DNA from 2 places in the Roseomonas sp. SRI_022 genome. Region 1 is predicted to be linked to the other one. Evidence: predicted binding sites of a transcription regulator. Region 1 holds the regulator's gene; the other holds the start of a gene.

The links. Region 1 encodes LexA, which represses DNA repair genes until DNA is damaged. Its sites were predicted from a motif close to TGTTCTANNTANGTTC; they were not measured.
Region 2: a site for LexA is predicted at 11,219-11,234, ahead of AC2YHJ_RS11645 (ImuA family protein). Genes of this name have one in related genera too.

What each region holds. Positions count from the first base shown of each region.
Region 1 covers NZ_JBYCZL010000007.1:158,585-173,915, reverse strand. The annotation lists gene AC2YHJ_RS09285 (hypothetical protein) at 1-872, opposite strand, end outside; gene AC2YHJ_RS09280 (hypothetical protein) at 878-1,729, opposite strand; gene AC2YHJ_RS09275 (NAD(P)/FAD-dependent oxidoreductase) at 1,722-3,020, opposite strand; gene AC2YHJ_RS09270 (DMT family transporter) at 3,017-3,907, opposite strand; gene AC2YHJ_RS09265 (cysteine dioxygenase family protein) at 3,994-4,518, opposite strand; gene AC2YHJ_RS09260 (class I SAM-dependent methyltransferase) at 4,819-5,469, opposite strand; gene rpsD (30S ribosomal protein S4) at 5,630-6,247, opposite strand; gene AC2YHJ_RS09250 (hypothetical protein) at 6,411-6,650, shown strand; gene AC2YHJ_RS09245 (glycosyltransferase family 2 protein) at 6,647-7,504, opposite strand; gene lexA (transcriptional repressor LexA) at 7,698-8,420, shown strand; gene AC2YHJ_RS09235 (ComEC/Rec2 family competence protein) at 8,581-10,746, opposite strand; gene gltX (glutamate--tRNA ligase) at 10,866-12,263, shown strand; gene AC2YHJ_RS09225 (hypothetical protein) at 12,315-13,319, opposite strand; gene AC2YHJ_RS09220 (mandelate racemase/muconate lactonizing enzyme family protein) at 13,403-14,479, shown strand; gene AC2YHJ_RS09215 (Bug family tripartite tricarboxylate transporter substrate binding protein) at 14,486-15,331, opposite strand, start outside.
Region 2 covers NZ_JBYCZL010000009.1:187,693-203,023, forward strand. The annotation lists gene AC2YHJ_RS11600 (ABC transporter substrate-binding protein) at 1-1,010, shown strand, start outside; gene AC2YHJ_RS11605 (ABC transporter ATP-binding protein) at 1,010-1,849, shown strand; gene AC2YHJ_RS11610 (acyl-CoA synthetase) at 1,846-3,498, shown strand; gene AC2YHJ_RS11615 (isovaleryl-CoA dehydrogenase) at 3,514-4,686, shown strand; gene AC2YHJ_RS11620 (hypothetical protein) at 4,683-4,820, shown strand; gene AC2YHJ_RS11625 (acyl-CoA carboxylase biotin carboxyl carrier protein subunit) at 4,932-5,135, shown strand; gene AC2YHJ_RS11630 (hypothetical protein) at 5,095-5,559, opposite strand; gene AC2YHJ_RS11635 (error-prone DNA polymerase) at 5,626-8,850, opposite strand; gene AC2YHJ_RS11640 (Y-family DNA polymerase) at 8,847-10,406, opposite strand; gene AC2YHJ_RS11645 (ImuA family protein) at 10,454-11,197, opposite strand; gene AC2YHJ_RS11650 (cysteine synthase A) at 11,406-12,428, shown strand; gene cysE (serine O-acetyltransferase) at 12,518-13,171, shown strand; gene AC2YHJ_RS11660 (YjiS-like domain-containing protein) at 13,179-13,400, opposite strand; gene AC2YHJ_RS11665 (LysR family transcriptional regulator) at 13,519-14,403, shown strand; gene AC2YHJ_RS11670 (tripartite tricarboxylate transporter substrate binding protein) at 14,475-15,331, shown strand, end outside.

The sequences.
Region 1 (15,331 bases):
AGGGCCAGCCGCGCGAGGGCGCGGCGCCATAGCGCCAGCAGATCCACATCCGGCGCGGCGCGCGCCATCGCCTCATCCAGCCAGGTGGCGTAGGCGCCGGGCAGCGTGGCGAGCAGGCGGGCGAACAGCATCGCGTCGCGCGGCGTCAGCGCATCCGGCAGGCGCAACTCCCCGGTCACGGACATCGCCGCATGCAGCGCCGGCGCCCCCGGCGCAGCGAGTGCCAGTTCCAGCGTCTCCGCTTCCGCGCGCAAGGCGCAGGCAAGGTGCGGCAGCGGGGTCGGACCCAGCCGCGCCGCTTCCAGCCGCATGTCGAGCATCCGCGCCTCACCGTCGGACAGGAACGCCATGCGTGCACGACCGGGCATCACCGGCAGGCGGTCATCCAGAAAGCGACGACCGGCGATCAGTGCCAGCGCCTCGCCGGCCGCGGCCGCGCCGTCCGGACGCGGTTCGAGCACCAGGGAGGACAGGCGGAAGCCGACCGCGCGCATGCCCTGCATCGGCGCGGGCAGGTGTCGCAGCTTCGCCGTGTGGAACCAGAACTCGCCACGCCCCTCCCCGGCCATCACTGCCGCATCCCAGGAGAAGTCGAGCACCGCCATGCCGCCGAGCCGGCGCGGCGTGGCGATCAGCCGATGGCCGTTGAGGAAGATCGTCACCTCGGGCACTGGCTCTGGATCGACGAGGGCCAGATGCGCTTCACCGCGTCCCGCCCCAGCCGGCAGATGGACGCGCAGGACCGAGAAATGCCCCGGGCCGCTCCAGCGGAAGCCGATTGCGTCGCGCAGGTCGGGCGGATGCCAGCCGCTGCCCTCGATGCCGAAGAGCATGTCGTGCACGATCCGCCGCCGCCAGGTGACCGCTTCCATCCGCGCTATTCCAACGTCCAGGCGTTGCGTTCGGCGAGGCGCACCACCTCGATGCCGAAGCGCGTGCCCGCCGTCTCGGCGAGATCCGCCAGGGGATAGCCTTCCTCCGGCGCGGCTGCCACCGCCGCGAGCAGATCCGCCGTCGCCTCCGCGATGATCCCCATGCCGAGTTGCGACAGTGCCGGCCGGCGCGGCGCGAGATGCCCCATCATGCTGCGCAGCGCCGCGAGCCAGGCCGGCCGCTGCCAGGCGGCCTTGTGCGCCAGGTGCCGCACGCCGGCGCATTGCACGACCTCGACCGGCATGCCGCGCAGCAGGGCATCGAGCAGGATCCAGTAGTCCCACCACGGCACGCCGAGGGCGAAGCCGCGCATGTCGATGCGTCGCGCCATGTCAGAGGGCATCAGCACAAGGTCGTAGCCGTAGCGATAATATGGTCCGACCTCCTGGCCGGCATGGGTGATATCCATACGGTTGCAGGCAATGATGCGCGTGCCGGCGCGCTGCGCCAGGGCCGCACGGCGGCGGACATCAAGGTCGAGCCGGATATCCGCATTGACGATGCCCACGACCGGCGCGCCGATCGCGACGGCCTGCGCCAAGGCGTCCGAAACCCAGGTACCCGGCCGGCCGAAAGCCTCGGCGACGCCGGGCTGGGCCGGCACGGCTTCGACGCCGGGCGGCAGTCCGGTCAGCGCGCCGATCTCCTCGGCCGGATTGATCGTCAGGACCCGCCAACCTGCCGCCGGCCAGGATGCCGCACAGGCGGCGCCCCAGGCCGGGCCGGCATCCTCGCCGCCCGGACCCGGCCGACGCATGGCAGGCGGGATGGAAGTGGCGAGCGCGACCTCAGTCACGCGCGTCGAGTTGTCGCGCCTTGGCGACGTTCCAGGCGATACCGAGGCTGCGGAAGGCATGGCCCGCAATGGTGCGCATGCGCGTTTCGACCGGCGCGGCGATGTCGCGCAGCGGCGTCCCGTTGCTGGCCAGCGCCAATTCGCGCCCGAGCGCCGTCGCCAGCGCAACGCCGCGCCCGTTGCAGCCGGTCCAACTCAGCACGCCCGGCGCCAGTTCGTAGACATGCGGCATCTTGTCGGCGGTGGCCGCGATGTAGCCCCGCCAGATGTAGTCGAAGCGGACCTCCCCGATCTGCGGAAAGACGCGACGGATGCGCTCGGTGATGCGCGCGCGGATGCGATTGTCCCAGCCGAAGGGGACGATCAGCCCGCCACCGGTCACCAACCGGCCATTCGCATCGAAGCGGTAGAAATACAGATCGCCGCGCGTGTCCGACAGCGCATGGCCTTCCGGCAAGATGGTCTTGCGGATGTTGTCCGACAGCACCGAGGTCGCCATCTGGTACGACCGCACCGGCACAAGGGTGCGCTTCAGTCCGGGCCAGAGGTCATCCGTATAGGCCTGCGTCGCGATCACGACGCGTTCGGCGGTCAGCGTGCCCTGCGGCGTGGTCAGCGCCCATCCGCCCGCCACCTGTCGGATGCCGCGGACGGGACTGCCGGTATGGATCACGGCACCAGCACGGATCGCCGCTGCCGCCATGCCGCGCGCCAAGCCGAGCGGATTGATCCGCCCGCCCGTCGGATTGCCCCAGCCGCCATGCCAGTGATCACTGCCGGTCAGCGCGGCCATCTCGTCGCGCGAATACATCCGCACCGGGGCACCACGGCGGCCCCATTGCTCGGCGCGTGCGGCCGAAAGCTTGAGCCGCGACGCACGATGCGCCGGCTGGATCCAGCCGTTCTGCACCGCTTCCGCCTCGATCCCATGGCGGCGGATCAGGTCGAAGGTGAAGGCGGCGCTGTCGCGGATCAGGCCGACGAGTTGTTCGCCCTTCTCCCGGCCGCCATGCTCCGGGGCGACCGCGGCGACGATCCCATCGGGATCGACGCGCGACAGCGTCGGGATGACCTGGCCGTTGTTGCGCCCGGAAGCGCCCCAGCCGATCTCCGCGGCTTCCAGCAGGGTCACCGGCACGCCGGCCTCCGCCAGGTGCAGCGCGGTGGACAGGCCCGTGAAGCCGGCGCCGACCACGGCGACGCCGCTGCGCGCGTCGCCGGCCAGCGGCGCGGTGGGCGGAGCAGCGGGGGCAGTGGCAGCCCAGAGGCTTGGCGGCATCGGCATGGTCATGCCGTTCTTCTCCCGGTGAACAGCACAGCCGCAAGCATGCCGCCGGCGGCAAGCGTCGCGCCCAGCCCCTGCAGCAGTGAGATCGGCTCGCCCAGCAACAATCCTGCGAGCAGCAACGCGGTCACGGGCACCATGATGGACAGGGTGGCCGCGCGCGTCGGTCCGAGCAACTCCACCGCGCGCGCGTAGAGGAACATCGCCAGCGCCCCGAGCGCGACGCCCTGGGCAAGGAACTGCACGATCAGCGGACCCGCCGGCAGATCCAGCACCGCCGTGCCCCGCCAGGGCAACCAGATCGGCAGCACCGCGGCTGCCGAGATCATGGTCACGGCCGCCGTCGCCGGGATCGCCGGCACCTGCCAACGGCGCAGCAAGAGGGTGAAGACCGACCAGGTGGTCCCTGCCAGGACCAGCAGGATGTCGCCGCGCCAGGCGCCGGGATAGCTACCCATGACCCCGTCCCAGCCGATCATCAGCACGCCCATGCCCATCACGCCGAGCGCGATCGCCCTGCCCCGGCTCGGCCATTCGCCGATCATCGGGATGGCGAGCAACGCACCGGCGACCGGCATGACCATCGGCGCGATAGTCCCGCCATGGGATGCGGGCGCATAGCGCAGCGCCCAGACGAACAGCAGCAGGTTCGGCGCGCCGCCGAAGGCGGACAGGACCAGCAGCCGCGCCCAACCGAAGCGTTTCAGCGCCGCCCGTGCACGCCAGGCGAACGGCGCGAGCATCAGTGCCGCCGGCGCATACCGGAACGCGGCAAGATCGAGGGGATGGAAGCCCTGGCCCGCCAGCGCCGGCCGCGCCACGACGGCGTGCCCGCCCCAGATGATCGAGCACGCGATGCCGAAGGCCAGGCCCATCAGGATCTTGGGATTCATCGCCGCGCAAACTGCCCTGTGCGGCCATGCGCGGATACGTTGTGCTGGCGCGGGTCAGGCATGCCCGCCCGAACACGGGCCAGCGATCAGGCGGCGAAGACGCGATTCAGGTCGCTGCAGAACCGCCCATATGGCAGTCCATAGGCGTGGATGGAAATCGCCGTCTCGGTGCCGAGATTGGCCAGGCGGTGGATGGCGTCGGGGCGCGCCGGGCCGAAGGAGATGTCGCCCGGGCGGCGCAGTGCGATGCCGGACAGCGCCGGCATCGCGCCATCCTGCGCGGGCAGGTCGTAAAAGGTCTCGGTCAGCACGCCGCGATGCACGCCCACGGCGCACCAGGCCTTGTGTGCGTGGACGGGGGACATCTGGCCGGGGCGCCAGACCAGGGCGGCGACGGCCCAGCCTTCCTCCGCATCCTCATGCAGCAGATGGCGGATGTAGGTTTCGGCACGACAGGGACAGTCGCGGCCGAGCAGCAGCATCGGGTCCGCAGCGTATTGGCCCAGCACCTCGGCCACCGCGCCGGAGGGGTCGTCCCCCGACGCCCGCAGCGCGGCCGAGATCCCGCCAGCCATGGCATCAAGGGCAGTGTGGGTGGCGATGACGTTCATGGGCGGAACCCTGCGACGCGGGATGACAGCACCGAATCCTACCAATGGAGACAAGTTTTCCGCAACTGGTTTCTGCGGTGAAATCTCAATCCCCAAACAAGCACGAATAGAGATGATGATTCCCTACGCATCTGCCGCGCGAAGGAGCAGCCGCGATGCTGCGCGGCCAGGCAGACCGGCAGCATCGAATGGGTCACGGGACGTCGCGGCCTTCGGAGCGCGGCAATGCCGTGACCCGCGAGCGCAGCGCCCGCCACTCAAGGGCAGGCGCAGTGTCTTGTGGACGCCGAGAGGCGCGCGTCAGGCGACCGTCTTCTGGAACGCCACCTGGTAGGTCGAAGGCCAGTCGGGAAAGCGCAGGCGCCGGCGATAAATGTTGGTGAAGGCATCGATCGCGAGTTTCGGGGTATCGAGGATGTCCTCCTCCCCCAGGCGCTGGCGCTGCCAGGTGTAATCGTCGCAGATCACCAGCCCGCCTCGGCGCAGCAGCGGAAAGGACAGCACCAGGTCCTCAAGCACATCGGCGGCCTGATGCGACCCGTCCACGTAGATGAAGTCGAACCGGCCGGCGAACCCCTCGGCATGCAGGTCCCGCAGCGCGGCCGAGGACAGGCGCCGATGGCCGATCACCTTGTGGCGGGGAAAGCGCTTCAGCACCGCCGCGACATTCGCCTGGAAACGGTCGAAGACCGCGTTCATGGCGATGCCGCCATGTTCGACCCCGCCCTCCCAGGTATCGATGCAGTGGATCTCCCCGTCGAGGTCCGCCGGCAGGATGTGCTCCAGCATGAAGCAGGTGCAGCGACCCTCGAAGGCGCCGATCTCAAGGATGCGCGCGGGCCGGGGCATGACCCGGGGGAACAAATGCTTCCAGGCCGGGATGGACCGGCTGAACCAATCCACGGTGAAGCGCGGGGCGTCGGCCCCGTCGGTGTCGGACAATCCCTGCATCGGTGGAACCGCCTGTCCTTCGCCCGGATGTGCAGCGACGCATCATTGGCCGCCGCGAGGATGGCCGGCTAGCCGCTCCGCAAACGCAACGCGCGCCGGGGCGGATGCCACGGCGCGCGTGCAAAGGTGGCAGGCCGGCGCAGGGCCAGCCCGCGAGGGATCAGCGGCTGTAGAACTCGACGACCAGGTTCGGTTCCATCTGGACCGGATAGGGCACGTCGGACAGCTTCGGCGCGCGAAGGAACTTGCCGCGCATCGCGCGGTGATCCACCTCGACGTATTCCGGCACGTCGCGCTCGGCGGACTGCGTCGCATCGAGCACGGCCACCAGCTGCTTCGACTTCTCCTTCACCTCGATCTGGTCGCCGTCCTTCACGAGGTAGGAGGGGATGTTCACCCGCTTGCCGTTCACGGTGATGTGGCCGTGGTTGACGAACTGACGGGCGGCGAAGGGCGTGACGGCCAGCTTCATGCGGTAGACCACCGCATCGAGGCGACGCTCCAGCAGCTCGATCAGGTTCTCCGAGGTGTCGCCCTTACGGCGCACGGCTTCCTCGTAGTACTTGCGGAACTGCTTCTCGCCGATGTTGCCGTAGTAGCCCTTGAGCTTCTGCTTCGCCATCAGCTGCACGCCGAAGTCGGTCGGCTTCTGCTTGCGGCGCTGGCCATGCTGGCCGGGGCCGTATTCGCGCTTGGCGATGGGGGACTTGGCGCGGCCCCAGAGATTGACGCCAAGGCGGCGGTTGATCTTGTACTTGGATTCTGCGCGCTTGGTCATGCGCTGCACCCCGCCGCGTTACACGGTCGGGCCTTCTTCGCTGTGCCCCGAAGGGCTGTTGTCCCGGTAGGCCCCTGCCCGGACTGGGCGGGGGCGGGCGCGGACCCCGAAGGTCCGTCCACGTTCCCGGAAGGTGGCGGTCCCATAGGTGCCCTGGCGGGGCTTGTCAAACAGGGCCCGCGGCGCCTACTCGCCGACCATGGTGACGCGTTCGGACATCCTCGTGCTCGGCCTGACGGCGGGCGTCGTCGGTAGCCTGGTCGGCGGCCTCATGCTGTACTCCGGGCTCGCTTTGGTCATGGCGGGCAATCATGCGGTGGGCTGGCTGCTCGCCCTGCCCGCGGCGCCGGCCGGTGGCGGGCTCGGCCTGCTGCTGGCGCGCAAGTTGGCGGCCAAGCTCTAGGTTTCGCCGGCCCGGCGCCGGCGGCCGGCCGGCCATTCGTCGGCCAGATAGGCCGCGACCGCCCGGTGGTAGTCGCCGAGCCCCGGCCTCGACCCACCGCCACCCACTAGGCGGTTCATCGCCCGCCACCGCCGCAGCACCGCAGCCACCGCCCCCGCATGGCGCCCGAAGCCGGCGCCGTCCACAGTGATCAAGCCAAGCGCCTGCGCATATTCGGCATCGAAGCGGCCACCCTCGGTATCCGTCGCCTGGCCTGGCCTCAGTTGGTAGCGATAGGCAAGGCCATCCGCGACCGGCACGGAGCCACCGACCGCCGCCAAGACCGTGAGGTCGAACAGGACGTCGTCGATCAGCCGGAACGGCCGGAAGGCCGGGGCCAGGTCCCGCCGCGCCATCAGGTGTAGCGATGCGAAGGCCGAGGCCCAATCGGCGAAGCCGAAGCGCCGTGTGCCCGGTTCCGGAATGCGTCGCACCGCCAGCCCCATCGCGTCGCGCACGACGCTCGGCACCAGGACCGCCCCGGCCGCGCCCGTCATCGCCAGCGCGCTGGCGATTGCGTCCGGCGGACCTTCCAGGGCGTCGTCGCCGTCCAGCATCAGCACATGGGTACCGGCGGCGAGGAAAAGCGCCCGGTTGCGCGCCGCATGGGCGCCACTGGCGACAGGTCCGACCGCCGTGAAGCGCAGGCGCGGGTCATGCGGCAGCACCTCGGCGTAGTCGGTGCCGTCGTCGGAGGCGATGACGACCTCAACCGCCGCCCCCACCGATCGCCCGAACACCGAGGCCACGGCCAGCGGGACCTCGCGCCGCAGGCGGTGGGCGGCGATCAGGACGGAAAGATCAGGGCGGGACATGCCCCGCATCTGTGCCACTCCCCGCAGCGGCGGGCGAGGTCTCCGGCGCCGCGCGGGCGGACCATTCCATCCACAGATTCATCCACACGCAAAAGCGATTGACTGTGACTCCGGAACCTAAATAGAACACGCGTGAGGTTGCCCATTTGTTCCGACCGAGTCGCAGGACCCGGCGCCAGGAGGAGGAGCAGGAATGCTCACGCGCAAGCAGCACGAGCTGCTCATGTTCATCGACCGCCACCTGCGCGAGACAGGATTTTCTCCCTCCTTCGAGGAGATGAAGGGCGCGCTCAACCTCAAATCCAAATCCGGTATCCACAGGCTGATCACGGCGCTGGAAGAACGCGGCTTCCTCCGCCGCCGCGCCCATCGCGCCCGCGCGCTGGAGGTCATTCGCCTGCCGGAGAACCTCGCCCCGCGCAGCAGCCGTGCCGCGGCCAAGGCGCCTGAGGCCCCGCTCGGCCCCAATGTCATCCGCGGGCCCTTCGCAACCCATGCGCCCGCCCGCCCGCCCGCCGAGGCGAATGACAGCGCCCCGGTCACGCTGCCGCTCTACGGCCGGATCGCCGCCGGCCTGCCGATCGAGGCGCTGCGCGACAATGGCGCGAGCGTCGATGTTCCCGCGGCGCTGATCGGCAATGGCGATCATTATGCGCTGGAGGTCGCCGGCGATTCGATGATCGATGCCGGCATTCTCGACGGCGACACCGTGATCATCAATCGCGCCGACACGGCCGAGAACGGGTCGATCGTCGTCGCGCTGGTGGATGAGAACGAGGTGACGCTGAAACGGATCCGCCGGCGGGGGAACTCGATCGCCCTGGAACCGGCCAATCCGCGGCATGAGACACGCATCTTCGGACCGGACCGGGTGCGTGTGCAGGGGCGGCTGGTGGGGCTGCTGCGGCGGTATTGAGACCCGCCAGGGCCGTCGGCGTCCAGGGGTGCACCGGGTCGCGTAGCGCAGCATAGAACTTCGGCACCGTCGCGCCGTTCCAGCACGCGGCGAACGGCGTGCAGGACGACGTCATTCCTGGCAATCGCCTCGATCCGGTTCGCCGCGCGGCATCGGCGCGCTATTCGATCGGCGCGGGCGGTTGCTCCTCCCGCCCGCGCGGTATCGGCACCGGCGGCACCCAGGGCCGCGCGCCGCGCCAGACACGATCGGAGACGACACGCGGGCCCGCCGCATCGAGCCAGACCGCATGCGGGCCGTTCCGCCATACCGAGAAGCGGTCGATCACCTGGCTGCCGGCACAGCGGCCACGCAGCGGCTCTGCCGACACCACCAAGCCTACCCGCCCGCAATGGCCGGCCACCGGATCGCCGCGCAATAGCACCGCGGCCGGCGCCCCCGGCACGGGCCGCAGCAGGCATGCGCCGGGATTGCAGGCGACGGCGCCGTCGGCGGCCTCGCCCTGTCCCGGCAGCGGGTGTGCCTCGCGCAGGCCATGGGCGCGCAGCCAGGAGTCCCGGGTCAGCACTGAGGCCCCCGATTGCCGCTGCAGCCACATCGCGCCATCGGCCACAACGCCGATCAGCCGTGCATCGCCCGACACGAACAGATCCGGCGCGCGGTGCAGCTCCGGGCTGGCCAGGCCCAACGCCATGACCGGCAGTCCGAGCCAACGCCAACGCAATCGCCACAAGCACAGCCAGACCATACCGAAGGCAAAGGCCGCGAGGCCCCAGGGCGGGATGGGCCGCGCCGTCTGCGCCGCCCCGGGCCAAGCGGCCACCTCCCGCGCGACGGCGAGCACAGCCTCGCACCCCCAACCCATCACCATCAGCGCCGGGCCTTCAAGCCCCAGCGGCATCAGCGCGGCGGCAACCATCCCGGCCGGCATCACCAGCACCGAGGTCAGGGGCACTGCCACCGCATTCGCCGCCACGCCATACCATTGCAGCCGGCCGAAATGCGCGAGCCCGAAAGGCGCCGTCGCCAGCCCCGCCAGCCCCGATGTGACGACCAGCCCCACCACGAAGACCAACCCCTTGCGCCACCAGGCGCTAGCGCCCCGCAGCCGGGCCATCGGGCCCTTCAGCGCCTCCCACCCTGCGATCAGGGCGAGCACCGCGGCGAAGGACATCTGGAAGGATGGGCCGAGCACTGCATCGGGCGCGACCAGCATCACCGCTGCGGCCGCCAGTGCCAGGCTGCGCATGGACACCGCCCGGCGTCCGGTCAGCAGCGCCAGCGTGACCAGGACGGCGGTCGCGAAGGACCGCTGCATCGGCACCTGCGACCCGGTCAGCAGCATGTAGAAGCCGCCCGCGGCCAGCGCCGCGACACCGGCCATGGCCTTGCTGTCCACCCGCAGCGCGAGCCATCGCCAGCAGGCGATCACCAGCCGCACCACCCAGAAGGTCACGCCCATCACAATGGCGATGTGCAGGCCGGAGACCGAAAGCAGGTGCGCGAGGCCGGAATCGCGCATGGCGGTCAGATCGGTGCGCGGGATGGCGCTCTGCCCGCCTGTCAGCAATGCGGAGGCGACCGCCCCGGCGGCGCCCGGCACCACGGCGGCGACACGTGTTTCCAGTGTCGTCCGCAGCCCTGACAAGGGCCGCCCGCTCCCCTCCGCCGGGGCGACCTCAGCCGGGCCGATGGCGAAACCGGAACCGCCCTGCCCCGCGAAGAAGGCGCTGCGCTGGAAGTCCCAGGCGCCGGGGAAGGCCGGCGGTGACGGCGCACGCACCAGGGCGCGGACCGTGACGCGGTCGCCAGGTTCGGGCCGGGCCGGATCATTGGCGCGCAGCCGGATGCGAAAACTCCGGGGCTGGATCGGCTCGTCAGGCCCGAAGCGGAGTTCGGCCAGGGTCAGTCGTCGCCCTTCCGGCAACAGGTCCACATCCTGGACGATGCCGGTCACGACCACCGCCCGGACCGGCGGCGCGGCCAGCGGTGCGGCCTGTCCCGCATGCCAGGCCGCGGCCCCGAAACCCAGTGCCGCCGCACCGACCAGCCCGACCGCCCAGCCGGCCTGCGGTGCGCGCCGCGCCACCAGCACTGCGAGCAGGATCAGCACCGGCGCCGGCGCCACGGACCAACCCGGCGGTTCTTCCCGCAGCGCGAAGTAGCCGATCACGCCGACGCCCATCGCCACCGCCAGCCATGGCGCGAGCCGCCCGCGCTCGCCGGCCAGCAGCACCGCGGCGTCGCCCGCCGAGGCACGGCAGCGGTCGATGGCTCGGCCCGGCAGAATGCGCGCGACGGTGCTGGACAGTGGGACGTTCCGCAACTCCTGCGTTCATTCTAGGATGATGAGATGGCTCCGCGGGAGTGGCTTCCACGCGCGCGGGTTCACCCAGGCCGGCCAATCTGGTCTAAGAGGCGCCCTCGTGACTGAGCCCAGGTGACATGACCGTCCGCACCCGTTTCGCCCCCTCCCCGACCGGCTACCTGCATATCGGCGGGGCGCGCACCGCGCTGTTCAACTACCTCTTCGCCCGCCACCACGGCGGCGCCTACCTGCTGCGCATCGAGGATACGGACCGGGAACGCTCGACCCAGGCGGCGGTGGACCAGATCCTGGAAAGCCTCAACTGGCTGGGCCTGCCACCCGATGAGGCGCCGGTCTTCCAGGCCAGCCGCGAGGCGCGCCATGCCGAGATCGCGCATGCCCTGCTCGCCATGGGCAAGGCCTATCGCTGCTGGGCGACGCCGGAGGAACTCGCGGAGATGCGTGAGAAGGCCGTCGCCGAGGGCCGCCCGCCCCGCTACGACCGCCGCTGGCGCGACCGCGATCCCGGGCCGGAACAGGAGGGCAAGCCCTTCGCCATCCGCATCAAGGCGCCGCTCGAAGGCGAGACGGTCGTCCATGACCTGGTGCAAGGCGAGGTCCGCGTCGGCAATGTCGAGCTGGATGACATGATCATCCTGCGGTCCGACGGCACGCCGACCTATCTGCATGCGGTGGTGGTGGACGACCACGACATGGCGATCACCCATGTCATCCGCGGCGACGACCACCTGACCAACACCTTCCGCCAATGCATGGTCTATGACGCGATGGGTTGGCGGCGGCCGCATTTCGCGCATATCCCGCTGATCCATGGCGCCGATGGCGCGAAGCTGTCGAAGCGGCACGGTGCGGTGTCGGTGCTCGACTTCCGCGAGCAAGGCTATCTGCCGGAAGCGGTGAACAACTACCTGCTGCGCCTCGGCTGGGGCCATGGCGATGAGGAGATCGTGCCGCGTGACCGCGCGGTCGCGCTGTTCGACATCAAGGATGTCGGCCGCGCCGCCTCGCGCATGGACTATGCGAAGCTGACGCATCTCAACGGCGTCTATCTGCGCCAGGCGGATGACGAGCGGCTGACCAGGGAGGTGCTGACCATCCTCGGCCGCCGCGGCGCGCTGTTCGGTACGGATGGCGCGGAGCGGGTCGGGATGCTGATGCCCGACCTCAAGGAGCGCGCACGCACGCTGGAGGAACTAGCCGGCGCCGCCGCCTTCGCCGCGCATGAGGGCCTCCCCGCCATCGACGAGAAGGCGCTCGCCGCATTGACGCCCGAGGCGCGGGAACGGCTTGCCGACCTCGCGGAGTTCCTCTCGGCCGCACCGTGGGAAAAGGCGGATCTCGAGCAGTGGCTGCGCGACTACGCCGATGTGAAGGGCGTGAAGCTGAAGGATGTGGCGCAGCCGCTGCGCGCGGCGCTGTGCGGCAGCCTGACCAGCCCGCCGATCAACTCGGTGCTCTGGGCGCTGGGGCGCGACGAAAGCCTGTTCCGCATCCTGGGTGCGGCGAAAGGCTGACACCCTCAAGCCCGGCGAGGCGGCATTGCGTATCGCCGGGCCGACCATCCGCTACTGATCCGCGCTGATCCGCCAGGCCATCGGGCCGGCCGCCTCCAGCCGCGCGAAGCGATCCCAGGCGGCGAGCGTACCGCGCATCAGGGCCTCCCAGGCCGTCGTCATCGCGGGCGTTGCCTCGATGCCGCGGAACAGCGGCAGGTTGCGCCGGGCGAGGATCACGCTGCCATCGGACTGCGGCGTCAGAGACGCTTCGGCATCGCCCTCGGCCCGCGCCATCGCAAGCAGGAAGTCCGGCAGCGTCGTCACGCCGAGCGTGGCCGCCAGTGCATGGACATGCTGCATGGCAACCAGCCGCGCGGCATGCGCGAGAAGCGCGCCGCCGGCATCCTCGCCCAGCAGGCCAACCGCTTCCTGCATGATGCTGCGCACGTATTCCATGGCGTAGCCGCGCTTCGCCTTCGCGAGCCGCTCGGCCGGCCAATCCGCCGTGGGCAGGCGCGGCGCCTTCGTCGGGTCGAAGCGCGGCATGCGTTCGTGCTTCGCGAAGCGCAGCCTTTCGTCCTCGGCCAGGTCGCGGTCGTGCTCGATGTAGTAGCCCTCGAGCCCCGGATCGCCATCCACCGTCTGTCCTGTGCAGACGAAGCCGAGGCCGAGCCGGCCCAGCATCACGCCGTTATTGGCGTGCCAGCCGCGCAGCATGGCGGCGTTCACCTCCGACGGAATGCCGCAGATGGTGGCGCCCGGCCAGATCCAGCGCGGCGGCGGGTAGCGGATCCAGGCCTTGCGCGAACTTTCCTCGACATATTCGACGCCGACGCCACCGATGAAGTTCGACAGGTAGTGGTAGCGCGCGGCCGCCACTGCAGGCGGCAAATGATCGATGCCGAGCTTCGCCAACCCCGCGAGAAAGGTCTGCTGCTGCTGGCGACGGAACACGCGGAACACCAGCTCCGCGGCATCGCTGGGGCCGCGACGCGACACCGCGGCCAGCACCGTCCCGGTGAACCAGGCATGGTACCAGTCGCCCGCCGCTTCCCATCCCGCACGATCAGTCATGGCATTCCCCCGTCCCCGGCTTCTGCCCGCCGGCACTTGCCGCCAGTATCGGTCGGACGCGCAGCGCGCGGAAGGGAACGCCGATGAAGATCACCAGGGTCACCACGCATCATCACCGCACCGACTTCACCTATGGCGCCAGCGCCGGCGGCGTGGGTGGCAACCTGCACCTCAAGGCGATGGATGCGCTGCTGGTGCGTGTCGAGACCGATGCCGGCATCCATGGCTGGGGCGAGGGCTTCGGCTTCACCCTGGTGGAAACCACGAAGGATGCGATTGACCGCCTGATCGGCCCAGCCTGCATCGGCCAGGATGCGCGCGACATCGCGGGGCTGACGCGCATGCTCGCGCGCCGTTTCCACAATTTCGGCCGCAATGGCCCGGTCACCTTCGGCCTTTCGGCGATCGACATCGCCCTGTGGGACATCCGGGCCAAGGCGGCGGGCAAGCCGTTGCACGCGCTGCTCGGCGAGGCCGCGCGGCCGTCGGTTCCGGCCTATGCGTCCTTGCTGCGCTACGGCGCACCCAATGACGTGGCGCGCAACGTGACCGAGGCGTTGTCGCGCGGCTATCGCCACATCAAGTTGCACGAGGTCGATCTGCGCTGCATCCGCGCCGCGCGAGACGCCGCACCACCCGAGATCCCGCTGATGCTCGACATCAACTGCGCCTGGGACACCGAGGCCGACGCCGTCCAGTTCTGCGAGGATGTCGCCGCGCTGAACATCGGCTGGGTCGAGGAGCCGATCTGGCCGCCGGAGGACATTCCCGCCATCGCCCGGATCCGCGCCGCCTCCCCGGTGCCGGTCTCGGCCGGTGAATGCAACGGCACGGTCGAGGATTTCTGCCGCATGTTCGAAACGCGCGCGGTGGACGTCGTGCAGCCTTCCGTCACCAAGATCGGCGGCCTCTCCGCCATGCTGGAAATCGCCGAACTGGCGCGCGAGGCCGGGGTTCGGCTGGTGCCGCATTGCCCCTATTTCGGCCCTGGGCTGCTGGCGACGCTGCACTTCCTCGCCGCGACCGAGGAAGCGGAGCCGATCGAGATCTACTTCGCCGACCTCCAGCGCGCGCCGTATGGCAACGCGCTGGTGCCGGAGGGCGGCGCCATCGCCGTGCCGACGGCGCCGGGGCTCGGGCTCGAACCCGACCCCGGCTAAGGCGGATCAGCCCTCCAGACGCACATTCGCGGCGCGCGCGACCTCGCGGAAGGTCGCGATCTCGGTGCGGATGAAGGTCGCGTATTCCTCCGGCGTCATCGGATCCGCCACCGCGCCCATCTGGATGATGCGGTCGGCGATCGCCGGTTCGCGGAGGATGGCGACGACATCGGCATTGATACGGCGGATGATCTCGGCAGGCGTGCCGGTGGGGGCGACCAGACCCGACCAGCCGGCGGCCTGATAGCCAGGCACCAACGTCTCCGCGATGGTCGGCACCTCCGGCAGTTGCGGCACGCGCCGCGCGCTGCACAGGGCGATCGCGCGCACGCGCCCGTCGCGGATATGCGGCAGCGCGGAGGCGACCGAATCCGTCATGAGCTTCACGTTGCCGGCGATCACGTCCGCGATGGCCGGGCCACTGCCGCGGTAGTGCACGATGTTGAAGCGGATGTTGGCGCGCATCATCAGCAGCTCGGCCGCCATGTGCTGGCTGGTCGCCGGCCCCGCCGAGGCCATGTCGAGCACCCCCGGCTGCGCTCGCGCCGCCTCGGCCAGTTCCGCCATGGTGCGATAGGGCACAGAGGGATTGGCGATGACGAGCAGCGGCACCATCGCGATGTTCGTGATGGCCGCGAAATCCTTCTCGGCATCATAGGGCAGGCGCGGCAGCACCGAGGGATTGACCCCGAGCGTACCCGAGGTGCCCGCCGTCAGCGTGTAGCCATCCGCCGGGGCGCGGGCGCCCGCTTCCAGCGCGGGAGCACCGGCGCCGCCCGCGCGGTTCTCCACCACGACGCGCTGCGGCCAGCGCTTCGACAATTCATCGGCGACGAGGCGCGTGATGATGTC
Region 2 (15,331 bases), on a different contig from region 1:
TCGTGGCGATCCAGGGATGGGGCACCGCGGACACCGAGGCGCTGGTCCGCTTCGTCACACGCGACCGCATTCCCTTCATCTCCGCGTCGTATTCAGCCGCGCTGACCGATGCCGGCGGGCGTTCGGGCCGACAGGGGGTGGAGGCCGCGCCGTTCAATTTCTTCTACGGCCCGTCCTATTCGGATGCCCTGCGCGGCATGCTGCAATGGGCCGCGGATGACTGGCGTGCTCGGGGCCAGCAGGGCCGGCCGCGCTATGTGCACATGGGCGCCAACCATCCCTACCCGAACAGCCCGAAGGAGGCCGGTGAGGCCCTGGCCCGCGAGCTCGGCTTCGAAGTGCTGCCGGCAATTCAGTTCGCGCTGACGCCGGGCGACTACACGGCGCAATGCCTGACGCTGAAGAACCAGGGGGCGCACTATGCCTATCTCGGCAATACCGCGGGATCGAACATCTCGGTGCTGCGGGCCTGCCAGACGGTCGGCGTCCAGGTGCAGTTCCTCGGCAATGTCTGGGGCATGGACGAGAATGCGATGAAGGCCGCCGGTACGGCGGCGAACGGCGTCGTCTTCCCTGTCCGTACGGAGGCCGTCTGGGGCGGCACCGGGCCGGGCATGGATACGATCCGCGCCATCAGCCGCACCTCCGATCCGTCAGGCAATGCTTACCGTCCAGTGCACTACCTGGCGGGCGCCTGCGCTGCCATGCTGATGGTCGAGGCGATGGAGACAGCCGCGGCCAATGGCGGCCAGGTGAATGGCGAACGGATCCGCGATGGCTTCTACGCCCGGCAGAACTGGGTGCCGAACGGATTCCAGGGCGTCTGTGCCCCATCGAACTTCACCGCAACGGATCATCGCGGGACGATGCGCGTCGCGCTTTATCGCGCGCTTGTGACGGGGAACACGTCGCAGGGGTCGGTGCAGGAACTGATGGCGGCCGGCACCATGGCCCTGCAGGCGGTCGCGACGATCGACCTGCCGCGCCGCGCTGACTGGCTCGGCTGGTGATGAGCGGACAGGGCGCGCCGGCGATGGAGGTGCGGGGGGCGACCTCCGCACCGTCTCTCCTCGAGGTGAAGAACATCGAGGTGGTCTACAACGAGGTGATCCTCGTGCTGCGCGGCCTGTCGCTCTCCGTCCCGAAGGGGCAGATCGTCGCGCTGCTCGGCGCCAATGGTGCGGGGAAGTCGACCACACTGAAGGCGATCTCGGGTCTGCTGCGAACCGAGGAAGGCGAGGTCACGCGCGGCGACATCCTGTTCGGTGGCGAACGCATCAACGGCACTGATCCCGACCGCATCGTGCGCCGCGGCATCTTCCAGGTGATGGAGGGGCGCCGGATCATCGCGGACATGACCTGCGTGGAGAATCTCCGCCTCGGCGCCTTCATTCGCAGTGACCCCGATGTGAAGCGCGACATCGACATGGTGTTTGACTACTTCCCGCGGCTGCGCGAGCGGACCGGGCTCGCGGGCTATCTCTCCGGTGGGGAGCAGCAGATGCTGGCGATCGGGCGGGCGCTGATGGCGCGCCCGCGGCTGATCCTGATGGATGAGCCTTCGATGGGCCTGTCCCCTCTCCTGGTGAAGGAAGTCTTCGGGATCATCCGGCGGCTCAACCGCGACCTCGGCATCACGATCCTGCTCGTGGAACAGAATGCCCGGATGGCGCTGTCCGTCGCCTCCTACGGCTACATCATGGAGCAGGGCAAGGTGGTGCTGGACGGCGAGGCAACGGCCCTGGCGGAGAATGAGGACGTGAAGGAGTTCTACCTGGGTGGCCATGGCGCCGACCGGAAATCCTTCCGCAACCTGAAATCCTACAAGCGGCGGAAGCGCTGGCTGTGAGAGACACGGCCCTGCTCCCGGATGCGGCGAGCTACGACGATCTCGTCGCGCGCTTCCACTGGGACATCCCGCCGAGCTTCAACGTCGCGCAGGCCTGCTGCGACCGATGGGCCGATGGTAGTGGCCGGCTCGCCCTGACTAATGTCACACCGGGCGCCGCGCCGGAACGGATCACCTTCGACACGCTGCGCGAGACCTCGGCGCGGCTTGGGGCAGTCCTGGAGGCACAAGGCGTCGAGCGTGGCGACCGCGTCGCGGTGCTTCTTCCGCAGGGCGCGGAGGCGGCGATTGCGCATCTCGCGGCCTACCGGATCGGCGCGATCGCGGTGCCGCTGTTCCAGCTTTTCGGCCCCGATGCGCTGGAGTTCCGGCTGCGGGATTCTGGCGCCCGTGCCGTGATCACGGACGATGTCGGCCTCGCGAAGCTCTCCGGTATCCGCGACAATCTTGGCGAGTTGCGGGTGATCCTGAACGCGGACGGCGCGCGGCCCGGGGCATCGTCACTGTGGGAGGAGATGCAGCGTACGCACGGCGATGGCGCACCCGTGCAAACCTCGGCCGATGATCCGGCGCTGATCATCTACACCTCGGGGACCACGGGTGCACCAAAGGGGGCATTGCTGGCCCATCGCGTATTGCTCGGCCACCTGCCGGGCGTGGAGATGCCGCAGGAATTGTTCCCACGTCCCGGAGACCGGTTCTGGACGCCGGCGGACTGGGCCTGGATCGGCGGCCTGCTCGATGTGCTTCTGCCCTCGCTTTATCACGGCGTTTCCGTGGTCTCGCATCGGATGGCGAAGTTCGACCCCGAGCATGCCTTTCGACTGCTGGCGGAACACGAGATCCGCAATGCCTTCCTGCCGCCGACGGCGCTGCGCATGATGCGCCAGGTCAGCGAACCGGCGCGCTTCGGCCATCGCGTCCGCAGCATCGGCAGCGGTGGGGAGACGCTGGGTGCCGAGATGCTGGACTGGGGGCGCAACGCCTTCGGCATCACGATCAATGAGTTCTACGGCCAGACGGAATGCAACCTGGTCATCGCCAATTGCGCGGGTTTGATGCCGGTCCGTCCGGGACTGATGGGCCGCGCTGTGCCGGGGCATGAGGTAGCGATCCTCGATGCTGAGGGCTTGCCGCGGCAGCCGGGCGAACCGGGCATGATCGCCGTGCGCCGCCCCGATCCGGTGATGTTTCTCGGCTATTGGAACAACCCGGAGGCGACGGCGGCGAAGTTCAACGGCGACTGGCTGCTGACCGGCGATGCCGGCGTGCAGGAGGAGGATGGCTGTTTCCGCTTCATCGGACGCGCCGATGACGTCATTACCTCATCGGGCTATCGGATCGGCCCAGGAGAGATCGAGGATTGTCTGCTTCGGCACCCATCCGTGGCGATGGCGGCGGTGATCGGGCTGCCTGACGTGATCCGCACCGAGGCCGTGACAGCGGTGGTCGTGCCGCGACCTGGCATTGATCCCAACCCAGTGCTGGCGGATGAGCTCCAGAGCTTCGTCCGGGCGCGCCTTGCCGCGCATCTCTACCCCCGGCGGGTCATCTTCGCCGAAAGCCTGCCTTTGACCGCGACCGGGAAGGTGATGCGCGTGACCTTGCGGCAAATGCTTGGCAGTGGCCTGAACACGCCCAATTCTTGACGGCGAGGTGACCGAATGCCCGCGAACCAGATCCCGACCCTCGATTTCAACCTCGGCGATGAGGTGGACATGCTGCGCGACAGCGTCCGCTCCTTCGCCGCCGAGCGCATCGCGCCGATCGCCGCCGAGATCGATCGGACCGACGAGTTTCCGCGCCATCTCTGGCCGGAGATGGGCGCGCTCGGCCTGCATGGCATCACGGTCGAGGAAGAGTATGGCGGTGCGAACATGGGCTATGTCGCCCATTGCGTCGCGATGGAGGAAGTGAGCCGCGCTTCGGCCTCCGTGGGCCTGTCCTACGGCGCGCATTCGAACCTCTGCGTCAACCAGATCCGCCGCAATGGTAGCGATGAGCAGAAGCGGCGCTATCTGCCGAAGCTGATCTCCGGCGAGCACCTTGGCGCGCTGGCCATGAGCGAACCCGGCGCGGGCAGCGATGTCGTTTCGATGCGGCTGCGCGCCGACAAGCGCGGCGACCGCTACGTGCTGAACGGCACCAAGATGTGGATCACCAACGCGCACTATGCCGAAACCATGGTCGTTTACGCCAAGACTGATCCGGCGGCGGGACCCAAGGGCATCACCGCCTTCATCGTCGAGCGCGACTTCAAGGGATTCCGGCCGGCGCAGAAGCTCGACAAGCTCGGCATGCGCGGCTCGCCGACCTCGGAACTCGTCTTCGAGGATTGCGAGGTGCCGGCGGAGAATGTCCTCGGCGAGGTCGGCGGCGGGGTGCGGGTGCTGATGTCGGGTCTCGACTACGAACGCGCGGTGCTGGCGGCAGGGCCGCTCGGGATCATGCAGGCATGCCTCGACCTGGTGGTGCCCTATGTCCACGAACGCAAGCAGTTCGGGCAGGCGATCGGCGAATTCCAACTGATCCAGGCGAAGCTCGCCGACATGTACACGCAGCTCAGCGCGTGTCGCGCCTATGTCTACGCCGTGGCACGCGCGTGCGACCAAGGGCGCACCACGCGCAAGGATGCCGCCGGTGCGATCCTGTTCGCGGCGGAAGCAGCAACCAAGGCGTCGCTGGATGCCATCCAGATCCTCGGCGGCAATGGCTACATCAATGACAATGCGACGGGGCGGTTGCTGCGGGACGCGAAGCTGTACGAGATCGGTGCGGGCACCAGCGAGATCCGCCGCATGCTGATCGGGCGCGAATTGTTCAAGGAGACGGCGTGACTCGCGTTCCCGCTTCCTCCATCGATCCGCGCTCGGAGGCGGTCCGGGCGAATGCGGCGACGATGCGCGGGTTGCTCGGCCGGCTGACGGATGGTGCGCGGCATGCTGCGCTTGGTGCCTTTCACGCTGAATGATGGCGTCGTCAGCCTCACCTTCGCCGGAGAGGACCAGGTCGACCTCTACGCGCCGCTTGGCGAGCAAGCCGCTGCGGAGGGCCGGCTGTCGGCACCGCTCCCGGGGCGCGTGTGCGGGCGCTGGTCGATGTCGGCCACCGCGTCTCGCACGGTCAGGTCATTGCGATCCCTGAGGCGATGAAGACGGAGTCGCGCATCGCCGCACCGGCGGATGGCATCGTCGCCCCTGTCGGCTGCGCGGCGGGCGACAGTGTCGAGAAAGGGATGGGGATCGTCACCCTCGCGCCGCTGGACGGGGACGCATCGCTTCCCTGATCGGATGGCGCAGCAGCAGTCCTGACCGGCGAAAAGCACAGCCGAGATGGATCGCCGCCGGCATGGCGGCATAGGCCGCCTGCAGCGGCAGCAGGCGAAGCAGGGCGGCCAGCGCCTCGCTGCGCGCACCGCGCTGCGCGAGGGCGCAGGCAAGTAGCAATGCGGCTTCCTGCGGCGCCACCCTCTGGCAGAGCGGGCAGCCCGCCTGGATTGGCGCGGCGCGCAGGAGGGCGTCGAGTGGGGGGGCGGCCGGTCCGGCATCCTCGGTGGCAAGGATCATCGCGGCGGCGGGAAGCGGCGGCCGGCCGGCACGGGCAGCGCCATGCCAGGCGCGGACCGCGTCCAGCAACAGCTTTTCCTGCGCTGGCAGGTCGTCCGCCATGGTCCCGGCCCAGGGCCAGTCCGGGAGTCCGCTGATCGCCATGCAGAATCCTCTCGTTGCGTTCCGCAAGGCTAGCGATGTTGCGAATGATTCGCAATAACTTCGTCGTCAGTGGAAATCCCGGCTGGGCGGCAGACGCAGCCGGGGCGGGGTGTCACGGCGGTAATCCGGATGCCGGACCTCATCGGCCCGGGCCATGGCGTTCTCCCATCGGGCATCGTCCAGGTGGTGCAGCGTCGCCAGCAGGTCCGTCCGGTCGCTGATGCTGCGGATCAGCAGATGGATGACCGGCACGTTTTCCGTTTCGAGCCGCTCCACCGTTCCTTCCGCGATCACGAGCTTGGCGGCGACGACCGCAGCGCGGAAGCGTTCCGCTGTGTCGGGATACATGATCAGGTTGGCGATGCCGTGCTCGTCCTCGATGGTGAAGAACACCACGCCATTGGCACTGCCGGGGCGTTGCCGCACCAGCACCAGGCCGGGGACGCGCAGCCGGCGCCCTTGCTGTGCGGCGGCCAGTCTGCGCGTGTCTGCCAGGCCAAGCGCATCCAACTGCGGCCGCAGCAGCTTCATAGGGTGGGCGCGCAGCGTCAGTCCCGTGCCGGCATAATCGAGCACAGTCTGTTCGCCGGCCGTCGCGCGCGGCAGGCGGGGTGCGACCTCGGCGCCCTCATGCGCGGCGAGGGGCGGGGCGGAGGCAGTCAGCGCCGCCGCGTCCCACAAGGCGGCGCGGCGGTCGCGACCAAGGCCGCGGAAGGCATCCGCCTTGGCCAAGGCTTCGAGTGCATGGCGGTCCAGGGATGCGCGGCGCGCCAGATCGGCGATCGAGGCGAAGGGCCCGGCGGCTGCGCGCTCCTCAGCGATGCGCGCGCCGGCATCCCCCGACAGCCCCGTGACCATCCGCAGGCCGAGCCGCAGCGCCAGACCATCCGTGCTGTCCGGCGCAGCTTCCAGCGTGCAGTCCCAGTCACTGTGGTTGGCGTCGACCGGCCTGACCTGCACGCCATGGTTCCGAGCATCCCGCACGAGTTGCGCCGGGGCGTAGAATCCCATGGGTTGGCTGTTGAGCAGGGCACAGGTGAAGACTGCGGGGTGGTGGCATTTCACCCAGGCGCTGGCATAGACGAGCAGAGCGAAGGACACGGCGTGGCTTTCAGGGAAGCCGTAATCACCGAAACCTTTGATCTGATTGAAGCAGCGTTCTGCGAAATCCCGCTGGTAGCCGCGGCCGACCATGCCTTCGATGAATTTCCCCGCGAAACCGCCGACGGTCCCCTGGTTGCGGAAGCTGGCCATGGAGCGACGCAGCGCATCGGCCTCACTCGGGGAGAAGCCTGCCGCGGTGATGGCGATCTTCATCGCTTGTTCCTGGAACAGCGGCACGCCGTAGGTGTGTTCCAGGATGACTTTCAACTCGTCCGGATCGCCGCCTTGCGGTCCCGGAATATCGGGTTTCTCCAGCCCATCCCGTCGCCGTAGATAGGGATGCACCATGTCACCCTGGATCGGCCCTGGCCGGACGATCGCCACCTCGACCACCAAGTCGTAGAACTTCCGGGGCTTCAGACGCGGCAGCATGTTCATCTGCGCGCGGCTTTCCACCTGGAAGACACCGATCGCGTCGGCCTGGCGCAGCATGTCGTAGACGCACGGATCGGTCGGCTTCAGGTCGCGTAGTGCGATGCGCTTGCCGTGATGCTTCTCGATCAGCTCGAAGCCGCGCCGCAGGCAGGTGAGCATGCCAAGGCCGAGCACATCCACCTTCAGGATGCCGAGCGCCTCGACGTCATCCTTGTCCCATTCGAGGGTGGTGCGGTCTTCCATCGCTGCATTGGACACGACGGCGAGTTCAACCAGCGGACCCTCGGTGATGACGAAGCCGCCGACATGGGTGGAAAGGTGGCGTGGGAAGCCCTGGATCTCCTGCGCGAGTTCGAGCGCCATGGCGAGGCGCGGGTCACCCGTAGGGTCCAGTCCCTGTTCGGTTGCGACGTCCGCCATGTCGCGATCCCCGTGCGGCGCCCAGACGGATTTGGCGAGTCCGGCGGTGACGTCTTCGGTCAGGCCGAGCGCCTTGCCGACTTCCCGTATCGCGCTGCGTGGTCGGTAACAGGCGAGGGTCGCGCAGAGCGCGGCACGCTTGCGACCATAGCGTTCGTAGATGTGCTGGATCACCTCCTCGCGGCGTTCATGCTCGAAATCCACGTCGATGTCGGGTGGCTCGTTGCGCGCGGTCGAGAGGAAGCGGGCGAAGAGCAGGTCATGGGCATCCACGTCCGCCGAAGTGATGCCCAGCACGTAGCAGACCGCCGAATTCGCGGCCGATCCGCGGCCCTGGAAAAGAATCTCCTCGCTCTCCGCAAAGCGGATGATCTCGTGCACCGTCAGGAAGTAGGGTGCGTAGCCAAGTGTCGCGATCAGCGCGAGTTCCTCATCGAGCAGGCCGCGCAGCTTCTTCGAGGGGCCCTCCGGCCAACGTTTGGCCAGTGCTTCCTCGATGCGTGCTTCCAGCGTTTCCTGCGCCGTGCGGCCAGGGTCGAGCACTTCCTTCGGATACTCGTAGCGTAACTGGTGGAGGCTGAAGTGGCAGGCCTCGATCACGCGCTGCGTGTTCGTCACCGCTTCTTCATGTCCCTGGAATAGCCGCAGCATTTCCGCCGGAGGCTTCAGGCGTGCTTCGGCATTCGCCTCTGCTGCGAAGCCGATCGCATCGACCGTGGTCCGTAGGCGGATTGCTGTCAGAACGTCGGCGAGCCGTCGCCGCGCTGACACATGGAAGCGCACGCCGCCGGCTGCCAGCAGCGGAATGCCAAGCGGTGCCAGCCTGTCCCGACGCTTGCGATCATCGCCGCGATAATGGCGTGGCGCTGCACAGAATAGCGGCAGGGCGAGATGTGGCTGCAATACCGCCGCATCGGCCCGCAGCCGGGCCGCGAAATCCGTGCCGATATCCTCCGGCGCGATTCTTGCCATGACGCTACCCTGCGCATGCGCGATCAGCGCCTCCCGGCCGATGCGGCATTCGCCCTTCGGGGCGGCCATCCGCCCTTCCGAAAGCAGTCGCGTCAACTGCCCCCAGGCGATGCGGTCGGTCGGCCAGGCCAGGTATTCGCAGCCATCCGTCAGGCAGAGCCGCACACCAGGCACAAAGCGCAACTCGTGTTCTTTTGCCGTGACATGCGCCCGTACCACTCCGGCGAAGGAATTGCGGTCCGCCACACCGATCGCCGCATGTCCGAGCGTCTTCGCGGTCATGACCAGTTCGTGCGGATGCGAGGCCCCTTCCAGGAAGGTGAAATTCGTCAATGCACCCAGTTCGGCGAAGAGGGTCATGGCAGATGCCCATGCAGCACCCAGCGCGCTTCAGGACCCATCGGCCCGGCGCGGCAGACCCAGAGCCGCGCACCTGAGTCCAACTCCACTGGATAATAGTTACGCGGTAGGCGATCCGACCTGTCTCGCCACCACTCCGGTTCGATCGGCTCGGCCTCCTCGGCGCGCAGCACGCGATGCCAGATGCGGCCGAATCGAAGGCGGAAAGGTGGGCCATCCGGCACCTGCGCCATCACCTGCAGGATAGGCGGCCGCCGCAGTAGCCGCACGGGCCATGGTCGCGGCGCCCAGCCTTCCGGTACCTCCACTGCCTCGAACGCGTTCACTCGCACCATGGCCCTTTCCGGCCATTGACTTGCCCGCGGCGCCAAGCGCCAAACCGGCAGGCGCTGCGACAGCCGGTCGAGCAGTTGCGCCAGTTCTTCCTGCCGCGCCGCGCGTCCCGCCGTGCCCAGCCCCTCCTGCATTCCGGTCAGCGGGTCCGTGCCTGGGGCTTCCAGCGCGATCCGCTCGAAGCCACACTCCGGTGCCAAGCGTTCCAGTTTCGCGTGGAACAGGCGCGCGAGGTGCCTGGGGTCGCGCGTCGCGAGGCCCGTGCCGATTGCGATCTCCTGCACGTCGCCATCCACGCGGTGCGCGCGCAACAGCATCCGTCGCGCGCCGCGTCCGGCCTCACGCAACGTACGGCACAACTCATCCAACAGGCCGATCAGCGCGGCCTCGATTCCCTCCCGCGTCACCACCGGATCGGCGAAGTCCTGCGCCACGGCCATCTCCGGTGGGGGGCGGATCGGTGTGATCGGGCGCGTGGCACGCCCCAGCGCCTGGTCCAGCGCCCGCGCCAGCCCAGCACCGAACCGCCGCGCCAACCCCGCTCGCGGTTGCGCCGCCACAGTGCGGACATCCCGCAGACCAATGCTCTGCAGGGCGCTGATCATCGCCGTCTCCAGGTTGAGGGCCGCCAAAGACAGCGGCGCAACAGCGGCTTCCTCCCGGCCCGGCGGCACCAGGCCTTCCCAACCGGCGCGGACCAGCGCCATCGCCGTTCCGGCCGTGCCCGCCACCGCGCCAATGGCCCACAGGCCCATGCGTGCCAGTCGGTCCAACACCTCCTGCCGCAGGGCCGCCTCGCCGCCGAACAGGTGCTCCACGCCCGTGATGTCGAGTACCAGCGCATTCCCGCCTTCCAGCCCGACCAGTGGCGTGAAGCGCAGCGCCCAGAGCGCCAGCCGTTCCAGTGCCATGGCATCCTCGGCGGGATCCTCCGGCACCAGGGTCGTCCCTGGCAGGATCGCCTGTGCATCCGCGACCGCTTGGTTCTTTTGCAGACCAGCGGCCTCGGCTTCGGCATTCACCGACACCAGCAGGCGTCGCGACCCGCGCTGTGCCCAGACAGCGGCGGGGCCGTGAAGACGCAGGCGTTCGACGGGCAGGCGAGGGAGCAGGAGGGCGAGGATGCGGCGGGGAGTGACGCCAGGGGGCGCCGCCCCCTCGACCCCCGCCGGGGAGGCAACGGCCTCCCCGGACCCCGCGATCAGTGAATCGGAAGTCGGCATGTCACCCGGCGGCATCGTCATGCGGGGCGGGCGGCAGCAGCGCCGTCTCATGCCCGCCTCCGGGCCGGGGCACTGCGCGCGGCACCGTCTTCCGTGACCAGGCTGGCTTTTCCCTCATGCCAGATGGCGCGCCAGGCGCCGCCCCGCCCACCCCGGCAGCGCAGCAGATCCAGGCTCCAGGCCGGGTCGCCGATTTCATGCTGGCTCTGGCTTTCGGTCGGCGCGGCACCGACCCGCCAGCGGGTCAGGGCGGCGGTTGGGGCGGCGCCGTCCTCGCCCGAACGCAGCAGCAGGCCCAGCACGCCCCCGGCCTCGGCGGCGAGTTGCAATCGCCGAGCGGCGGTCAGGTCGAGCTCGCCGGTCACCAACAGCGCAGCGCCAACGGCCGGGCAGCGCAGCGTCTCCTCCATGGCCCAGAGCGCATCCTGCCCGCGCGGGGCACGCACCAGCACGAGCCGGGCAGGGGATAGGCCGAAACGGGCGAGGCCCGGCGGCCAGGCATCCGGTTCGGGCGCGATCCACAGCACGGTGCCACCGGCGCGCGCCAGCAGCATGGCCGCAAAACCGGCGGCCGCACCGGGTTCGGCCGCCAGGATCTCATGCAGCGCGGCGCGCGGCAGGCCACCCCAGGGCAGCGCGGCGTCGATGGCCGGGGCGAGGGAGACGGCATCCTCCCCCCGCGCCGCCAAGGCCTCGGCCGCGCCGGCACGCTCCATTCGCGCGATGCGGGCACGCAACGCGGAGATCAGGGCGGGACGATCGAGCGGGGCGTGGGTCGGGGAGGCGGACATGGCCAGGGGGAAGGCCGCTGATGTTCGCTTTATGTTCTAATATCGATGCTCCGGAGGTCAAGGACCGTGGAGGCTTTCGCCCAGAAAGCACCGCACAGGCCAAGGATTTCTGCCGGCAAGTCATTCAGGAGAAACGGTTTCTTGCCCCTTGTCGGGTTGTCCGAGGCACCCGACCATCATTCCTCATACGAGCAAGGAACGCCTCATCATGGATGCAGTCCCGCCCCCCGCCAGTGGCATCGTGGACGGCTTCGAGGGTGCGGTCGGCAACACGCCGCTGATCCGCCTGCGCCGCGCCAGCGAGGCGACGGGCTGCGAGATCCTCGGCAAGGCGGAATTCATGAATCCCGGCGGATCGGTGAAGGACCGCGCGGGACTCGGCATCATCCTTGATGCGGAACGGCGCGGCCTGCTCGTGCCCGGCAAGCCGGGCACTATTGTGGAAGGCACGGCGGGCAATACCGGCATCGGCATCACCCTGGTCGCGAATGCCCGCGGCTATCGCAGCGTGATCGTCATTCCCGAGACGCAGAGCCGGGAGAAGATCGACTTCCTGCGCATGATCGGCGCCGATCTGCGCTTGGTGCCGGCCAAGCCCTATGCCGACCCCGGCAACTACGTCCATTTCAGCCGCCGCTTGGCGGAGGAGATGGGCGCGGTCCACGCCAACCAGTTCGACAACACGGCGAACCGCGCGGCGCATGAGGCGACGACCGGCCCCGAGATCTGGACCCAGACGGATGGCCGCGTGGACGCCTTCACCTGTTCCTGTGGCACCGGCGGGTCACTCGCTGGCGTGGCGCGGGCGCTGAAGGCGCGCAAGCCTGGCGTGCGCATCGTGCTCGCCGACCCGATGGGCAGCTCGCTTTATTCCTGGGTGAAGACCGGCACGCTGAAGCCGGAAGGGAATTCGATCACCGAGGGCATCGGCCAGGCCGCCCGCGTGCCCGGCAATCTCGAACCCGACCGCGCATTGATCGACGACGCCGTGCAGGTGACGGACGAGGACGCGCTGGAGCAGATCTTCGACCTGCAGATCCATGAAGGACTGTCGGTCGGCGGTTCGACCGGCATCAATGTCGCGGCGGCGATCAGGGTGGCGAAGGCGCTCGGGCCGGGGCACCGGGTGGTCACGCTGTTGTGCGATGGTGGCGCCCGGTACCAGTCCAAGCTGTTCAATCCGGAATTCCTGCGCGGCAAGGGCCTGCCCGTGCCGCCCTGGCTCGCCTGACGCGGGCGGTCATGTCGCCGCCCGCATTGCCTTGTGTTCCGTGCGCAGCCGCCACACCTGCCCTGCGCGCGCAGCCTTCGGGGGCATCCATGGAAGTGATCGAACTCGCCCGCGCCATCCGCAGCCGCGACCCCGCCCGCCCGTCCTGGCCGGAGGCGATCCTTTGTTATGCCGGGCTGCATGCCGTGGTCTGGCACCGCATGGCGCATTGGCTGTGGCGCATGAAGCTGCGGGGCCTGGCGCGCGTTGTCTCCCATATCGGCCGCTTCCTGACCGGGATCGAGATCCATCCCGGTGCGCAGATCGGCAAGCGGTTCTTCATCGACCACGGCATGGGCGTGGTGATCGGGGAAACGGCGGAGATCGGCGATGACGTGCTGATCTACCACGGTGTCACGCTGGGCGGGCTGTCGGGCAGCCCCGGCAAGCGGCACCCGACGATCGGCAACGGCGTGGCGATCGGGGCGGGGGCCCAGGTGCTCGGGCCGATCCTGATCGGCGACGGGGCGCGCATTGGGGCCAATGCCGTGGTGACGAAGGATGTGGCCGCGCGCTGCACCGTGGTGGGCATCCCGGCGCGACCGCCGGCGGGTTCGCCCTGTGCCGACCCGATGGTCGGCTACGGGCTGACCGATCCCGAGGACGATCCTGTGGGGGAACAACTCGCGGCGATGCGGGCGGAACTCGCCGCGCTTCGGGCGCGGGTCGCGGAGCTGGAGCGCCAGCCCGAAACGACCCGCTGACCCGGTATCAGCGCCGCCTGGGCGTCAGATCCCACGGCGCCCGGGCAGCTTCTTCCAGTGCCTCGGCCCGGCTGAGCCCGATATCGGCCAGCATGCGGCGGTCCATCTCTGCCAGGTGACGACGGCTTTCGACGGCCTGGAGGATGCGGTTCAGCCAGCCGAGCCAGGTGGTGCCGCGCGCGGCTCCGGCCCGGAGGGTGTGGGAAACGGGAAGGGTGCTGATCGCCATGTGGCGTCCTCCTGAAAGCGCCTGCCCGGAAGATGGGGGTGGAGGGGGCATCAGGAAAACGAAATCGCTTGACGTTTAACATCAATATCGTTGATCCATGCGGCCGGAGGGCACCGTCATGCTGGCCATTCCCCCGGGCATCGATCCCGACCTGCTCCGCGCCTTCGTGCTGATCGCCGAGGGCGGGTCCTTCACCCGTGCGGCCAATGCCGTAGGCCGCACCCAATCGGCGGTGTCTATGCAGATCCGCCGGCTCGAGGAGACGCTCGGGCAATCGCTGCTGCTGCGCGGACCACGTGGCGTCGAGACCACGCCGCATGGCGCCTGGCTGCTGGAACGCGCGCGGCGGCTGCTCGCTATGCATGACGAGATCATCGCGACCTTCCGCGCCCCGCCGGTCTCGGGGACGGTGCGGCTCGGCACGCCGGATGACTATGCGTTGCGCTGGCTGCCGGGGATTCTCGCGCGGTTTGCCGAGGTGCATCCCGCCGTGGAGGTGGAGGTCACCTGCGCGCCGTCGAACGAATTGGTGGACCGGCTCCTGCGTGACGAGATCGACCTGACCCTGCTGTCGGGCGGCAATGAACGCCCCGGCATGGTCGGGCAGCCGCTCTGGCAGGCCGGGCTGCGCTGGATCGGTTCAACCGGCCACGCCACCCATCGGCGCTCGCCTCTGCCGCTCGCCACCGCGCAGCCGAACTGCGTCTGGCACCGCGCCGCGGTGCGCGCCCTTGATGCGGCCGGCATGCCCTGGCGCGTTGCCTATAAGAGTACCTCGCAGGCCGGGACGCTCGCGCCGACGCTGGCGGGCCTCGCGGTCACCGTCGGGTTGCCGGGTCCACTGCCACCCGGGTTGCGGTTCCTGGGGCCGGAGGACGCCATGCCGCCGCTGCCCGATTTCTCCATCATATTGGTGACGGGCGATGCAGGCGGCCCCGTGGTCGAGACCCTCGCAGAGGCGATCCGCGCCGGCTTCGCCGAAGCGGCGGTAACCCAGGCTTGAGCGGATCAGGCTGTCATGCCATCTGCCCGGTGACGCCCTGAGTGGGGCGAAAAAGGCTGGGAGGCTGTCTGATGGATCGTCGCGCGGTGTTGACCCTGGCAGCGGCAGGCCTTGCTGCGCCGCGAGTCGCGGGTGCCCAGGGCGCATGGCCGGAGCGGCCGGTTCGCGTGATCGTGCCCTTTCCGCCTGGTGGGTCGGTGGACACCATCGCCCGGCTGTTCCAGGCCAAGCTGGCCGAGGGGCTCGGCAAGCCCGTCGTGATCGACAATCGCGGCGGGGCGTCAGGGTCGATTGGCGGCACCGAAATGTCCCGCGCGCAGCCCGACGGCTACACCTGGATGCTCGCCTACGACAATGAGGCGACCAACCAGACCGTGATGCGCCTGCCCTATCGCGCCACGGAGGCCTTCGCGCCCGTCAGCCTGGTTGCGACAGGGCCGCTCGCCCTGGTGACGCACAAGGACACGCCCTACCGGACCTTCCAGGATGTGGTGGATGCCGCGAAGCGGGCGCCCGATTCGATCGGGTATGCGACCTCGGGCGCCGGCGGCCTCGCGCATGTCTCGACCACCTTGCTGGCCAGCCAGGCCGGGATCGAACTGACCCATGTGCCCTATCGCGGCGGTGGGCCCGCCGTGCAGGATGCGCTTGCCGGGAATGTTCCGCTCTTCATGTCGAACGTCGTCATCATCAGCCAGCACATCCGCAGCGGCGCGCTGCGGCCGCTTGCCGTGACGACACGCGGGGAGACGCGGCACGTGCCCGGGGTGCGATCTTTCGCGCAGCAGGGCTATGGGGATTTCGAGGCGCCGACCTGGTGGGCCTTCCTCGGCCGCGCCGGCACGCCCGAGCCGATCATCCGCCGCATGCATGAAGCGCTGACCCGCGCGATCACCGATCCGGATGTGAAAGCGAAGATCGAGGAGCA